Regions from separate parts of the Herbidospora sp. RD11066 genome, predicted to be linked through region 2. Evidence: predicted binding sites of a transcription regulator. Region 2 holds the regulator's gene; the other holds the start of a gene.
What was found. The regulator HrcA, encoded in region 2, represses chaperone genes, less so after heat shock. The targets are predictions, from matches to a motif close to TTGGCACTCTCNNNNNGAGAGTGCCAA.

Region 1 (7,277 bases), on a different contig from region 2:
GAAAGACCCCACAGGGCGGCCAGCAGCACCATGACGGCGGCCGGCAGCGCGGGCGGGATCGGGATCGGACCACGGAACACCTCTGCCGCCCTACCCGGCCACGACGCGACTCAGACGGGCCGTAAACCTTTTGGTCTGACCGCGACCGGCGACTAGGCTGGCCGGTTCGCCCAGCTCTTCAGGAGGCACTCCGTCATGCCGCAACACACCCTGGCCCCCGACATACCCCCGGCCGACGACCTCGGGGAGGAGCGAAGGCACCTCGACGAGTCGCGTGCGGCCCTGCGGGCGATGCGCGAGCACGCGAGCTCGCTGTCGTCGGACATGGCCGGTGACTGGGTCTCCCGGCAGGTGCTCCAGGGACTGCTCGACCAGCGCGTCGCGGCTCTCGCCGACCACCCGGACACCCCCCTGTTCTTCGGCCGCCTCGACCGTTCCGCCGACGACGACCTGCCGCCGGTGCTGTACGTCGGCCGCCGGCACGTCCACGACGGCGGCGGCCGGGCGCTCGTCATCGACTGGCGCGCACCCGTCTCCCGGGCCTTCTACCAGGCCAGCCCGGCCGACCCGATGGGAGTCGACCGGCGGCGCCGGTTCGGCTACCAGGGTGGCGCGCTGACCGCCTTCGAAGACGAGGACCTCGCCCACGGCGGCGACCTCGGCCCCTCCCGCATTCTGACCGATGAGATCGAGCGCCCGCGCACCGGACCGATGCGCGACATCGTCGCCACGATCCAGCCCGACCAGGACGAGATCGTCCGCGCCGAACTCGGCGTGACCGTGTGCGTGCAGGGAGCGCCCGGCACCGGGAAGACCGCCGTCGGCCTGCACCGCGCCGCCTATCTGCTGTTCACCCATCGCGAGAAATTGTCTCGCGCCGGGGTCATGATCGTGGGTCCGAACCGCGCGTTCCTGTCGTACATCTCCTCGGTTCTTCCCGCGCTCGGTGAGGTGAAGGTCGACCAGACGACCGTGGCGGGCATCCTGGGAGACCACGCGCACCCCGAGGATCCGGCGGTCTCGGCCGTCAAAGGTGACGCCCGGATGGCCGCCGTGCTGAAGCGGGCCATGTGGCTGCATGTGGTGAAACCGCTCGAAGGGGTGCTGGTCACCAAGGGGGCCAACCGCTACCGCGTGGCCGACTACGAGGTGCGCGAGATCGTCGCCTCGCTGCGCGGCACGACCCGCTACAACCCCGGGCGGGCGGCGCTGGCGCAGCGGCTCGCCCACCAGGTGCTGGTGCAGATGGAGCGGCGCGGCGAGTCACCCGACGACCGGGTGCAGGACGCCGTGGCCCGCTCGAAGTCGGTCAAGGCCGTGGTCGACCAGGTCTGGCCGAAGCTGGTCCCCGAGCAGGTGCTGTTCCGGCTACTCGCCGACCCCGAGTTCCTGGCCCGCGCCGCCAAGACCGACCTGACGGCCGAAGAACAGACCGCTCTGCTGTGGACGAAGCCCTACAAGTCCCACAAGAGTGCGAAGTGGAGCGGCGCCGACGGAGCGCTCCTCGACGAGCTGGCCGACCTGATGGACCGCACCCCCTCCCACGGCCACCTGGTCGTCGACGAGGCGCAGGACCTGTCGGAGATGCAGCTGCGCGCGCTGGGCCGCCGCTGCCGCAACGGCTCGGCGACCATCCTGGGCGACCTCGCGCAGGGCACCACGCCGTGGTCGGCGCGCTCGTGGACCGCCGTACTCACGCACCTGGGCTTCGCCGAGGGTCTGGTGACGGAACTGACCCTGGGCTTCCGCGTCCCGCGCGAGGTCCTCGACTACGCCGCCCGCCTGCTGCCCGGCATCGCCCCCGAACTGGCCGCCCCGCGCTCGCTGCGCCCGGGTGCGGGCTCGCTGAGGCTCGTGGAGACCTCCGATGTCCTGGCGGGCGTCAGGGGCGCCGTGAGCGCCGCGGGCGAGGGTTCGGTGGGTGTCATCGTCCGCGACGCCGACGCGGAGGCCTTCGCGACCGCCCTCGGCACCCCCGTGCTGGGCCCGGACGGCGACGGTTCGACGGTCCTGGTCGTCCCCGCGGGCCTCGCCAAGGGTCTCGAGTACGACCACGTCGTGGTGGTCGAACCGGCCGACATCGTCGAGGCCGAGCCCCGGGGCCTGGCCCGCCTCTACGTGGTCCTCACCCGAGCCGTCACCACCCTGACCGTGGTGCACAGCCGCCCGCTCCCGGAAGCGCTGTGAACCGGGCCGAGTCGGAAATGTCCGCGACGCCGGCCCCGCTCCCGTGGCAGGGTGACGCCATGATCCGCTTTGCGACCTCGGCCGACGTCGAGGCGATCCTGACCTTCTGGGTGGCCGCCGCCGAGGGCACCGACCGGCGTGACGACCCCGCGAAAGTGCACGCGCTCATCGAGCGCGACCCCGAAGCCCTGCTCGTGTACGAACTCGACGGCGCCATCGTGGGCACGGTCGTCGCGGGGTGGGACGGCTGGCGCGCGCACCTCTACCGGCTCGCGGTCGCACCTGAGACGCGGCGCAGGGGCATCGGGAAACAGCTCATCGCCGCCGCGGAGGAGCGCTTCAAGGCGTTCGGCGCCTTCCGGGTCGACGCGATGGTCCTGCACGGCAACACCGACGCCCACCCCGCGTGGACGGCGACCGGCTACACGCTCCAAGAAGAGTGGGGCCGCTGGGTGAAGCACCTCTAGTCGTACACCCGGAAACAGAAGAAGGCGGGCCCCGGAAACGGGGACCGCCTGCTCTGTGTGGTGCTGATGGACTTAGAAGTCCATGTCTCCGCCGGGCATGCCGCCGCCCGCGGGAGCCGGGTTCTTCTCCGGCTTCTCGGCGATGACGGCCTCGGTGGTGAGGAACAGGGCCGCGATCGAAGCGGCGTTCTGCAGCGCGGAGCGCGTCACCTTCGCCGGGTCGATGATGCCCGAGTCGAACATGTTGACGTACTCGCCGGTCGCGGCGTTGAGGCCCTCACCCGGGGTCAGGTTGCGGACCTTCTCCACCACGACGCCGCCCTCGAGGCCGGCGTTGACGGCGATCTGCTTCAGGGGCTCCTCGAGCGCCTTCTTCACGATCGCGGCGCCGGTCGCCTCGTCGCCCGACAGCTCCAGCTTGTCGAACGCCTTGGCCGAGGCCTGCAGCAGAGCCACGCCACCGCCGGGGACGATGCCCTCTTCGACGGCCGCCTTCGCGTTGCGGACGGCGTCTTCGATGCGGTGCTTGCGCTCCTTGAGCTCGACCTCGGTGGCCGCGCCCGCCTTGATGACGGCGACGCCGCCGGCGAGCTTGGCGAGGCGCTCCTGGAGCTTCTCGCGGTCGTAGTCGGAGTCGGTGTTGTCGATCTCGGCGCGGATCTGGTTGACCCGGCCGGCGATCTGGTCGGCGTCACCGGCGCCGTCGACGATGGTGGTCTCGTCCTTGGTCACGACGACCTTGCGGGCGCGACCGAGCTGGTCGAGGGTGGTCGACTCGAGCTTGAGGCCGATCTCCTCGGAGATGACCTGGCCGCCGGCCAGCGTGGCGATGTCGCCCAGCATGGCCTTGCGGCGGTCGCCGAAGCCGGGGGCCTTGACGGCCACCGAGCGGAACAGACCGCGGATCTTGTTCACGACCAGGGTCGCGAGGGCCTCGCCCTCGACGTCCTCGGCGATGATCAGGAGCGGCTTGCCGGCCTGCACGACCTTGTCGAGCAGCGGCAGCAGGTCCTTGTTCGCGGAGATCTTCGAGTTGACGACGAGGATGTAGGGGTCCTCCAGGACCGCCTCCATGCGCTCGGGGTCGGTGACGAAGTAGCCCGAGTTGTAGCCCTTGTCGAAGCGCATACCCTCGGTGAGCTCGAGCTCGAGGCCGAAGGCGTTGCTCTCCTCGACGGTGATGACGCCTTCCTTGCCGACCTTGTCCATCGCTTCCGCGATGAGCTCGCCGATCTCGGTGTCACCGGCGGAGATCGAGGCGGTGGAGGCGATCTGCTCCTTCGTCTCGACGTCCTTCGCGAGCTTGGAAAGCTCCTCGCTGACGCGCTCGACGGCGGCCTCGATGCCCTTCTTCAGGGACATCGGGTTGGCGCCGGCGGCGACGTTGCGCAGACCCTCGCGCACCAGCGCCTGGGCGAGCACGGTGGCGGTGGTGGTGCCGTCACCCGCGACGTCGTCGGTCTTCTTCGCGACTTCCTTGACGAGCTCGGCCCCGATCTTCTCCCACGGGTCTTCGAGCTCGATCTCCTTGGCGATGGAGACACCGTCGTTGGTGATCGTGGGGGCGCCCCACTTCTTCTCCAGCACGACGTTTCGGCCCTTGGGGCCGAGGGTCACCTTGACGGCGTCGGCGAGCTGGTTCATACCGCGCTCGAGACCGCGCCGGGCTTCCTCGTCAAACGCGATCATCTTGGCTGCCATAAGGCTGGACCTCCCAGTAAGAGGGTGGCTTCGAAAGAGAGGACCGAGCCGACGCCCGCGACGGCAAGGCCCGCATACCCTTTGGCAGGCCCCATCGCCTCGATCCGTATGGTTGGCACTCCCGGCCGGGGAGTGCCAACCAACTGTTTAGCACTCTCACCGGTCGAGTGCAAGCCGAAGGCCGACGACCAGCACCTCCACGAAAGAAGAGCCCGGACCGCAGGCTGCGGACCGGGCTCCACGTCGTTGGGGGTTGTGGGGTTGATTACTGCCTGGTGGGGATCAGACGGTCCGGACACCCTCCGCCTGTGGACCCTTCTGTCCCTGCGTGATGTCGAACTCGACACGCTGACCCTGCTCCAGGGCCTTGTAGCCGTCCATCATGATTGCCGAGTAATGGACGAAAACGTCCTTACCACCGTCTACCGCGATGAAGCCGTAGCCCTTGTCCGCGTTAAACCATTTGACGGTGCCCTGCGCCACTTTCCGACTCCTCTTGCTGGGCCTGGCAACGGATCCGCCCATTCCACCGCTGATCCGTGACCTTTCGAGCCGTTCTTCCCGGCTACGTCGATCGTTCTCGACCATACACATGGCAAGGCGTGGGACAACAGAGTCAATCGACCCCTGACTTGTTGTCGTTCGCCCAAAGCGAGAGGGCTTCTTTTTCGGTTAGAGATTGGTTGGTTGAGAATTGCACCATATGCCATGGCACTCATTAAGCTTCGATAACGATAGAAGTGCAGGTAAACATAGAAACACCCACGCACTGTAGGAGTACGTGGGTGTGGGAAAGGCTGCGGAAGGTTACCCTCCGGCTACGGCGGGGATCACCGAAATCTGTACGCCGGCCGGGGTTGGAGTGTCCAAACCTTCGGAGAAACGGACGTCCTCTTCTCCGACGTAGACGTTGACAAAACGCCGCACCTTGCCCGATTCATCGAGGATCCGGGCCCCGATCCCGGGGTAGTCGGCTTCGAGCTTCTCGAACACCTCGCGCAGCGTCGCCCCTTCGCCGGCCACCTCGGCCACGCCTCCGGTGTACGTACGGAGAATCGTCGGAATCCGCACTGAAACACTCATGATGATGTTCTCCTTACGAGGCGTTAGTTGGCGAATGCGGTGCGGAAGGCGTCGAGAGACGGCCGGATGACCGCCGTCGGGCGGGCCTCCGCCTGCACGGCGTCGAGGGTCTTGAGTCCCTCGCCCGTGTTGAGGACCACCGTGGTGGCCTCGGGGTCGATGACCCCGGCCTCCGTGAGCTTGCGCAGCACACCGACCGTGACACCGCCGGCGGTCTCGGCGAAGACGCCCTCGGTGCGGGCCAGCAGCCGGATCGCCGAGACGATCTCGGGGTCGGTGACGTCCTCGACGGCCCCGCCGGTGCGCCGGGCGATGTCGAGCACGTAGGGCCCGTCGGCCGGGTTGCCGATGGCCAGCGACTTGGCGATCGTGTCGGGCTTCACGGGGCGCACGACGTCGTGCCCGGCCTTGTAGGCGGCCGAGACCGGCGAGCAGCCCTCGGCCTGGGCGCCGAAGATCTTGTAGGGGGTGTCCTCCACCAGCCCGAGCGCGATGAGCTCCTTGAAGCCCTTGTCGATCTTGGTGAGCTGGGAGCCCGAGGCGATCGGGATGATGATCTGCTCGGGGATGCGCCACCCGAGCTGCTCGGCGATCTCGTAGGCCAGCGTCTTGGAGCCTTCGGCGTAGTAGGGCCGCAGGTTCACGTTGACGAAGCCCCACTTCTCACCCAGCGGGTCGCCGATGAGCTCGGAGCAGAAGCGGTTGACCTCGTCGTAGCTGCCCTCGATGCCGACCAGCTTGCCGCCGTACACGGACGCGACGACGATCTTGGCCTCTTCGAGGTTCGACGGGATGAACACGCACGAGTCGAGCCCGGCCCGCGCGGCGGCGGCGCCGACGGCGCCCGCGAGGTTGCCGGTCGACGAGCACGAAAGGGTTGTGAACCCGAAGTTACGGGCCGCCTCAACCGCGATCGACACGACGCGGTCCTTGAACGAGTGGGTCGGGTTGCCCGAGTCGTCCTTCACGTAGAGGTCGCGGAGCCCGAGCTCGGCGCCGAGGTTCCCGGCGTGGTGGAGCTTGGTCCAGCCGGGCTGGAGGTTGGGCTTGTCGGCGACGTTCGCCGGGACGGGCAGCAGGGCCTTGTAACGCCAGATGTTGGCCGGACCGGCGGCGATGTCCTCGCGGGTCACGGTGCCGAAGTCGTACGCCACCTCAAGTGGCCCGAAACAGTCCTGACAGGCGAAGATCGGACCGAGGTCGTAGCGGGCGCCACACTCGCGGCAGGAGAGGGCGACGGCGGGTCCGAAGTCGTGCTGAAGCGCCATGAAGCGAGGCCTTTCCCTCATCTTCGCCTGCGACCGCCTTGATCACAGGCCGGAATTGGCACCTGTTCCGATCGGCCTCGCCCCGTGGCGAGTTGAATCGGAATGGTTGCCGGGGCTTCGCAGGGCCGGTCCCTCCACCCCTCTGGATGAGCAAATATTCAGTTGTCCACAAAACTGTACCTTGGACCCGTCAGAGTCCGAATCGCTGTCTCACCTTCCGAGATATCCGTCGCCCAGCGAGGCCTGGATGTGCTTCCTGGCCTGGTGGATGCGGCTCTTGGCGGTGCCGAGCGGGATGCCGAGCTGCGCGGCGATGTCGGAGTAGTCGAGCTGCACGATGTCGCAGAGCACCAGCGCGCGGGCCAGATCGGGCTTCTCGGCCTCCAGCGCCTCGATGGCGTCGAGCAGGTCGAGGCGGGCGCCGGCGATCACGCTGACCCGGTGGGGGTCGGGCCGCTGCTCGGCCAGGTCGTCGCTCGACTGCTCGGCGGAGCGGCGCTTCAAAGTGCGGTAGGTGGTGCGGGCGCAGTTGGCGGTCACGATGTGCAGCCAGGTGGAGAAGCGGGAGCGG
Region 2 (7,277 bases):
GCCGTCTCCGACGCCGTCGGCCGACACTCCCTCCCCGACCCCCACGGGCTGCGGCGACACCTGTGAGACCCCGACCGCCGACCCGACCCCTACGGAGACACCGTCGACGACGGTGGAGGTCTCGACCCCGGCGTCGTGAGTTCGCGTTTTTTAAAGGCGGGCCCCTCGGAACGTGCCAAGCGCACCCGAAGGGGCCCGTTTTCTTTTTCCGGTACGCATTTCGAATGCGAACGGAATCTGAACGGCAAATGTCCAACCGGAATATCCGGACTGAAAGGGCACCCTCGGCTACCAGCGGCCCGTGCGGGCCAGCAGGACCGCCGCCGCCGCGACCCCGGCCGTCGAGGTGCGGAGCACGGTCGGGCCCAGCAGGGCGGGCACCGCGCCGGCCGCGCGGAAGCGGGTGAGCTCGTCGTCGGAGACGCCGCCCTCGGGGCCGACCACCACGACGATGTCGCCCTTCTCGGGCAGCTCCAGCCGCGACAGCGGCTCGGCCGCCTCCTCGTGGAGGACCAGCGCCAGGGCGGCCGATGCGAGCAGCGCCGCCACCTGGTTGGTGGACGCCTGCTCGGTGACCTCGGGCAGATGGAACCGCCGGGCCTGCTTCCCGGCCTCACGCGCCGTCGAGCGCCAGCGGGCCAGCGACTTCGCCGCGCGGTCGCCCTTCCACTGGGTGATCGACCGCGACGCCGACCACGGCACGATCGCGTCGACCCCGGCCTCGGTCATCATCTCGACGGCCAGCTCACCCCGGTCGCCCTTCGGCAACCCCTGCACGACCACCAGACGTGGTGAGGGCGGCGCGATCTCGTACACGCGGAGGACCGTGAGGTCGAGGTGGTCCTTACCGGCCGACTCGACCGTGCACTCGGCCACCCGGCCGGCGCCGTCGGTGACGTCGACGCGCTCACCGGCGGTGATGCGGCGGACGGCCGCCGCGTGACGGCCCTCGGGCCCGTCGAGGATGAGTCGCGGGCCCGGGGAGACCTCGCCCAGGAAGACGGGGACGGTCACTCGGAAACTCCCGAAGCGTGGAAGGGGTCAGGTCACCGGCCGTTGAAAGCGTCTTTCAGCCGTGAGAAAAAACCCTGTTGCCCGGGTGCGAACTTACCCGGCGGGCGCTCCTCGCCTCGGAGCTGGGACAGCTTGCGGAGCAGTTCTTCCTGCTCGGGGTCGAGCTTCATCGGCGTCTCGACGCTCACGTGGATCAGCAGGTCGCCCCGGCCGGTCTCGTTGAGGCGCTGCACGCCCCGCGCGTAGAGGGGGATGACCTGGCCCGACTGGGTGCCCGGCCGGACGTCGATCTGCTCGGCGCCGTCGAGGGTCTCCATGGTGAGGGAGGTGCCCAGGGCGGCCGCCGTCATGGGGATCTGGACGGTGCAGTGGAGGTCGTCGCCGCGGCGCTCGAACGTCGGGTGGGGACGCTCGACGATCTCGAGGAACAGGTCGCCGGGCGGGCCGCCGCCAGGGCCGACCTCGCCCTCACCGGCGAGCTGGATGTGGGTGCCGTCTTCGACGCCCGCGGGGATGCGGACCTTGATGGTCCGGCGGGTGCGGACCCGGCCGTCGCCGGAGCACTCCTGGCAGGGGTGGCGGATGACGCTGCCGAAGCCGCCGCACTGGGGGCACGGCCGCGAGGTCATGACCTGGCCCAGGAACGAGCGGGTCACCTGGGAGACCTCACCCCGGCCGTGGCACATGTCGCAGGTGTCGGGGTGGGTGCCGGCCGCCGCGCCGGAGCCCTGGCAGACCTCGCAGAGGATCGCGGTGTCGACCACGAGCTCGCGGGTGGTGCCGAAGCCCGACTCGGCCAGGTCGAGCTCGACCCGGATCGTCGCGTTGCGCCCTCGCCGCGCCCGCGAACGGGGGCCGCGCGCGGCCGAGGCCGTGCCGAAGAAGGCGTCCATGATGTCGCTGAACGGGAAGCCCGCGCCGAAGCCCGCAGCGCCGCCGCCCGCGCCACCGAAGGGGTCGCCGCCCATGTCGTGCATCTGGCGCTTCTGGGGGTCGGACAGCACCTCGTAGGCCGCGGTGATGTCCTTGAAGCGCTCCTGCGTCGCCGGGTCGGGGTTGACGTCGGGATGCAGCTCACGGGCGAGACGGCGATACGCCTTCTTGATCTCTTCCTGGCTGGCGTCGCGGCGTACGCCGAGGGTGGCGTAATAGTCCTTGGCCACTTATGACCCCGCCAGGATCTGGCCGACATAGCGCGCCACGGCGCGCACCGCACCCATCGTCACCGGATAATCCATTCGCGTCGGGCCCAGCACTCCGAGCCGGGCCAGTTCCTTGTCGCCCGAACCGTATCCGGCGGCCACGATCGAGGTGCCGCGCAGACCGGTGTAGGGGTTCTCCGAGCCGATCCGGACGGTCAGCTCGGACAGATCGTCGGTCTCGCCGAGGAGACGCATCAGGACGACCTGCTCCTCCAGTGCCTCCAGCACATCGCGCAGTCCGACGGTGAAATCGGCGGCGGCGAGGTTGGCGGCCCCGGCGAACACGATCTTCTCTTCATGCCGTTCGACCAGGGTCTCCAGGATCACAGACAGGATCGTGGCGGCCACCGGCCGGTCTTCGGGGGACAGACGTTCGGGCAGTGCGGCCACGGTCTCGGGGACCTTGGCCAGGCCACAGCCGTCGAGCGCCGCGTTGAGCACGGCGCGCAGATGGGACACCCGGTCGTCGGCGATCACTTCGGGCAGGTCGACCACCCGCTGCTCGACCCGGCCGGTGTTGGTGATCAGGACCAGCATCACCCGCGTGTCGGCCAGCGGCACGATCTCCACGTGGCGGACCGTCGATCGGGTCAGCGAGGGATACTGGACGACCGCGACATGCCGGGTCAGCTGCGACAGCAGCCGGACCGTCCGCATGACGATCTCGTCGAGGTCGAGGGTGCCGGCCAGGAAGGTCTCAATGGCCCGCCTTTCGGCACCCGAGAGGGGCTTGACCTGGGACAGCCGGTCGACGAACAACCGGTAGCCCTTGTCGGTCGGAACCCGGCCCGCGCTGGTGTGGGGCTGGTGGATGTAGCCCCCGTCTTCGAGGGCCGCCATGTCGTTGCGGATCGTGGCAGGTGAGACGCCGAGGTTGTGCCGGTCGGCGAGCGCCTTGGAACCCACGGGCTCGTTGGTGGAGACGTAGTCTTCGACGATCGCCCGCAACACCGCCAGCTTCCGGTCGTCAAGCACGGTCTCACCTCCCTGGCACTCTGTGTTCCCGAGTGCCAAGTGTACGGCCACCGCTCCCAGGGTGCGATAACACGGCCCCGGCCCGGTGGAACAAGCCGACTGCAAATGCGCCGCAAGTCGCCTATCCCACAATGTCCCCTATGACCGCTCCTTATGGCCAGAGCCATGGCCAGCAGCCCCACCCTTATTACGGCGCCCCCCAGGCTCCCTACGGCTCCCCTTACGGCGCCCCGCCCCCTCAGGGCCCCATCCGCCCGCGCGTCCTCTGGATCGTTCTGTCGTGGGTGTTCTTCCTCGTCACCATCGTCGTCGGCGGGGTCATCTTCGCCACCGGCGTCAGCTCGACCATCGCCAACATCGGTGAGATCGCCCCGCAGAGTTCCTTCCAGGGCGGCGAGACCGTCAAGGTGAACCTCGACCCGGCCGACAGCCCCGCCATCTGGGCCGCCGCCGGACAGCCGACCGACGTGTCGTGCCAGGTCACCGGCGCCGACGCAAGCCAGAAGATCACCCTGGACAAGGCGGTCGGCAACCAGACCCTTTCCTACAACGGCAACGACTGGGAGATGCTCTTCACGATCGGCGTCCCGGCGGCCGGCGAATACCAGGTCGCCTGCGACGGCGAGGGCGTCACGTTCGGTGTCGGCAAGCAGCTCCTGTCGGCCGTGACCGGCGAGGCCGCGGGTGGTCTGGTGGGCGGCCTGGCCGCGCTGGTCATCCTGCCCGGCATCGGTTTCCTGCTCGCCCTGATCACCACGATCGTGGTGCTGGTGCGGCGCGGCCGGGCCCGGCGCCGGATGGCGGGGATGTACTAACGTTCCCGCCATGTACGAGCGGGACGTGCTCTCCGGAGACTGGCGGCGCCCCAAGAAGGGGACGATCCCGCAGATCCCGGCCGAGCTCGACCTCGTGGTCGAGTGGGCCGACGACGGGTTCTGCGGGGCGGTGGTGGCCTGCGACAAGGAGGCCGTCACCCTGGAAGACCGGTTCGGGCGACGGCGGCTGTTCCCGCTGGAGCCCGCGGCCTTCCTCCTGGAGGGGAAGACGGTCACTCTGGTCCGCCCCCAGGCCGGGCCCCAGGCCCCGAGGCGCAGCGCCTCGGGTTCCATCGCGGTCGAGGGCCTGAAGGCCAGGGTCGCCCAGCAGAGCCGGATCTACGTCGAGGGCGTCCACGACGCCGCGCTCGTGGAGAAGATCTGGGGCCACGACCTCCGGGTGGAGGGCGTGGTCGTCGAATACCTCGAGGGCGTCGACCACCTGCCCGAGATCGTCGCCGAGTTCGCTCCCGAACCCGGCCGCCGTCTCGGCGTGCTGGTCGACCATCTCGTGCCCGGCTCCAAGGAGAGCCGCATCGCCGCCCAGGTGAGCGGCCCCCACGTGCTGGTGGCGGGCCATCCCTATGTGGACGTCTGGCAGGCCGTCAAGCCGTCGGTGCTGGGCATCAGGGCGTGGCCCGACGTGCCGCGCGGGATCCCCTGGAAAGAGGGCGTGATCGCGGCGCTCGGCTGGCGCCTCGAACCCGCCGACGCGTGGCGCCGGATCCTCGGCCGGGTGACCACCTACGCCGACCTGGAGCCCGAACTCCTCGGCCGGGTCGAGGAACTCATCGACTTCGTCACGTCAGATCTCTGACGACCGCGTCGGCCAGCAGCCGCCCCTGGAGGGTGAGGACGGCGCGGCCCTTCTTGAACGCCTCGACGTCGAGCAGCCCCGTCGCCAGGGCCTTGGCCGCGGCGGGCCGGACCTCTTTGGCCAGGTCGTCGAGCGGGTAGCCGTCGCGCAGCCGGAGTTCGAGCATGACCCGCTCCAAGGTGCGCTCTTCGGCGGTGGTGCGTTCGCGGGCGTGGGCCGGTGAGTGGCCCTCGGCGAGGCGGGCGGCGTAGGTCGAGGGGTGCTTGACGTTCCACCAGCGCACGCCGCCGACGTGGCTGTGCGCGCCGGGACCGGCGCCCCACCAGTCGGCGCCCGACCAGTAGAGCAGGTTGTGGCGGCAGCGGGCCTGCTCGCTCGTGGCCCAGTTGGAGACCTCGTACCAGGAGAAACCGGCCTTCTCCAGCAGTTCGTCGGCGATCAGGTAGCGGTCGGCGGCGACGTCGTCGTCGGGCATGGGGACGGTGCCGCGCTTGATCTGGTTGGCCAGGCGGGTGCCGGTCTCGACGATCAGCGAGTAGGCCGACACGTGGTCGGGCCCGGTCGCGATGGCCGCCTCCAGGGAGGCCCGCCAGTCGTCGTCGGTCTCGCCCGGGGTGCCGTAGATCAGGTCGAGGTTGACGTGGGCGAACCCCGCCTCCTTCGCCTCCCGGACGGCCTGCGCGGCCCGGCCCGGGGTGTGGTTGCGCTCCAGCACCCGCAGCACGTGGTCGCGGGCGCTCTGCATGCCGAAGGAGATGCGGTTGAGGCCGCCTTCGCGCAGGATCGCCAGCTCACGGGGGCCGACCGACTCGGGATTGGCCTCGGTGGTGACCTCGGCGTCGTGCTCGATGCCGAACTCCTCGTGGAGGGCCCTGAGGATGCGTACAAGATCGGTGGGGGGCAGCAGCGTCGGGGTGCCGCCACCGAAGAACACGGTCTGGACCGGCAGATCGGCGTCGCCGAGCACCCGGCGCGAGAGCCGGATCTCCTCGATCACGGTGTCGGCGTAAGCGCTTTGTGAGGCCCCGGAGCCTAGCTCCGACGCCGTGTAGGTGTTGAAGTCGCAGTAGCCGCAGCGGGACGCGCAGAAGGGCACGTGCACATAGAAACCGAACGGACGGTCACCCAGTGTGGCGAGCGCGGCGGCCGGAATCTCACCGGACGTGGGGACGGTCTCACCGTCAGGCAACACGGAAGGCATCCGCCCAGTCTGCCCGATGCGGGGAGGTTCATTGACGGGGTCACCGGAGCCGCTTTATGATCCCGGCAAACTTACAGGAAACTTTCCTATAAGAAGTGCCTCCTAGCAGCGGAGACAAGAGTGCCGAGACTACGCACCCCCCTTCTGTTAGCGCTGGTGGCCGGTCTGGTCGCCACCGCCGCGCCCGTTCCGGCCCAGGCCTCCACCGGCAACTCGGGCTACAAGCGCGTCGCCTACTTCATCCAGTGGGGCATCTACGGCCGCAATTACCACGTCAAGGACGTGGACACGAGCGGTGCCGCTTCCAAGATCACCCACATCAACTACGCCTTCGGCTTCGTCAACCAGCAGAGCGAGTGCTACTCGGCCGACCCGTGGGCCGACTGGCAGCGCCCGGTCCCGGCCGAGCAGAGCGTCGACGGCGTGGCCGACGACGGCACCGGCGCCATCGCCGGCAACCTCAACCAGCTCAAGAAGCTGAAGGCCAAGCACCCGAGCCTCAAGGTCCTGATCTCGCTCGGCGGCTGGACCGGCTCGAAGTACTTCTCCGACGCCGTCCTCACCCCCGCGGCCCGCACCAAGCTGGCCGCCTCCTGCATCGACCTCTGGCTGAAGGGCAACCTGCCCGGCGCCGCCCCCGGCGCGGGCGCGGGCGTCTTCGACGGCATCGACCTCGACTGGGAGTGGCCCGGTTCGTCCGGTGAGGTCGGCAACGTCATCCGTCCCGAGGACAAGCAGAACTTCACCCTGTTCCTGGCCGAGCTGCGCAGCCAGATGAACGCCTACAACAAGAAGCACGAGCTCACCGCCTTCCTCCCGGCCGCCGCCGCGAAGATCGACGCCGGCTTCGAGGTCAAGAAGGTCTTCTCCTACCTCGACTTCGCCACCGTCCAGGGCTACGACCTGCACGGCTCGTGGGAGACCGTGACCGGTCACAACGGCAACCTGTTCACCGACCGCAAGGACCCGAACCCGGTCAAGTACAGCGTCGACCAGACCGTCCGCGACTACATCTCGCGCGGCGCCCCCAAGAAGAAGATCGTCGTCGGCGTCCCCGCCTACGGCCAGGGCTGGACCGGCGTGACCGCCGGCGGCAACGGCCTCTGGAAGCCCGCCACGGGCCCCGCCCCCGGCAAGTGGGCCGCCGGTTCCGAGGACTACAAGGACCTCGTGAACAAGCCCGGCAAGCGCCACCGCGACCTGCTGACCGGCGCCCTGTGGCTGTACGACGGCAACGAGTTCTGGTCGTACGA

Region 1: a site for HrcA is predicted at 4,503-4,529, ahead of groL (chaperonin GroEL). Genes of this name have one in related genera too.

What each region holds. Positions count from the first base shown of each region.
Region 1 is NZ_BAAGDO010000005.1:27,792-35,068, reverse strand. It holds gene ACYQ78_RS20355 (hypothetical protein) at 1-80, opposite strand, end outside; gene ACYQ78_RS20350 (HelD family protein) at 196-2,187, shown strand; gene ACYQ78_RS20345 (GNAT family N-acetyltransferase) at 2,247-2,654, shown strand; gene groL (chaperonin GroEL) at 2,727-4,355, opposite strand; gene ACYQ78_RS20335 (cold-shock protein) at 4,638-4,838, opposite strand; gene ACYQ78_RS20330 (MoaD/ThiS family protein) at 5,163-5,438, opposite strand; gene thrC (threonine synthase) at 5,462-6,706, opposite strand; SAM riboswitch class I at 6,721-6,859, opposite strand; gene ACYQ78_RS20320 (RNA polymerase sigma factor) at 6,917-7,277, opposite strand, start outside.
Region 2 is NZ_BAAGDO010000001.1:182,205-189,481, reverse strand. It holds gene ACYQ78_RS00800 (hypothetical protein) at 1-139, shown strand, start outside; gene ACYQ78_RS00795 (16S rRNA (uracil(1498)-N(3))-methyltransferase) at 289-1,014, opposite strand; gene dnaJ (molecular chaperone DnaJ) at 1,047-2,177, opposite strand; gene hrcA (heat-inducible transcriptional repressor HrcA) at 2,178-3,191, opposite strand; gene ACYQ78_RS00780 (hypothetical protein) at 3,332-4,006, shown strand; gene ACYQ78_RS00775 (DUF3097 domain-containing protein) at 4,017-4,823, shown strand; gene hemW (radical SAM family heme chaperone HemW) at 4,807-6,024, opposite strand; gene ACYQ78_RS00765 (glycoside hydrolase family 18 protein) at 6,145-7,277, shown strand, end outside.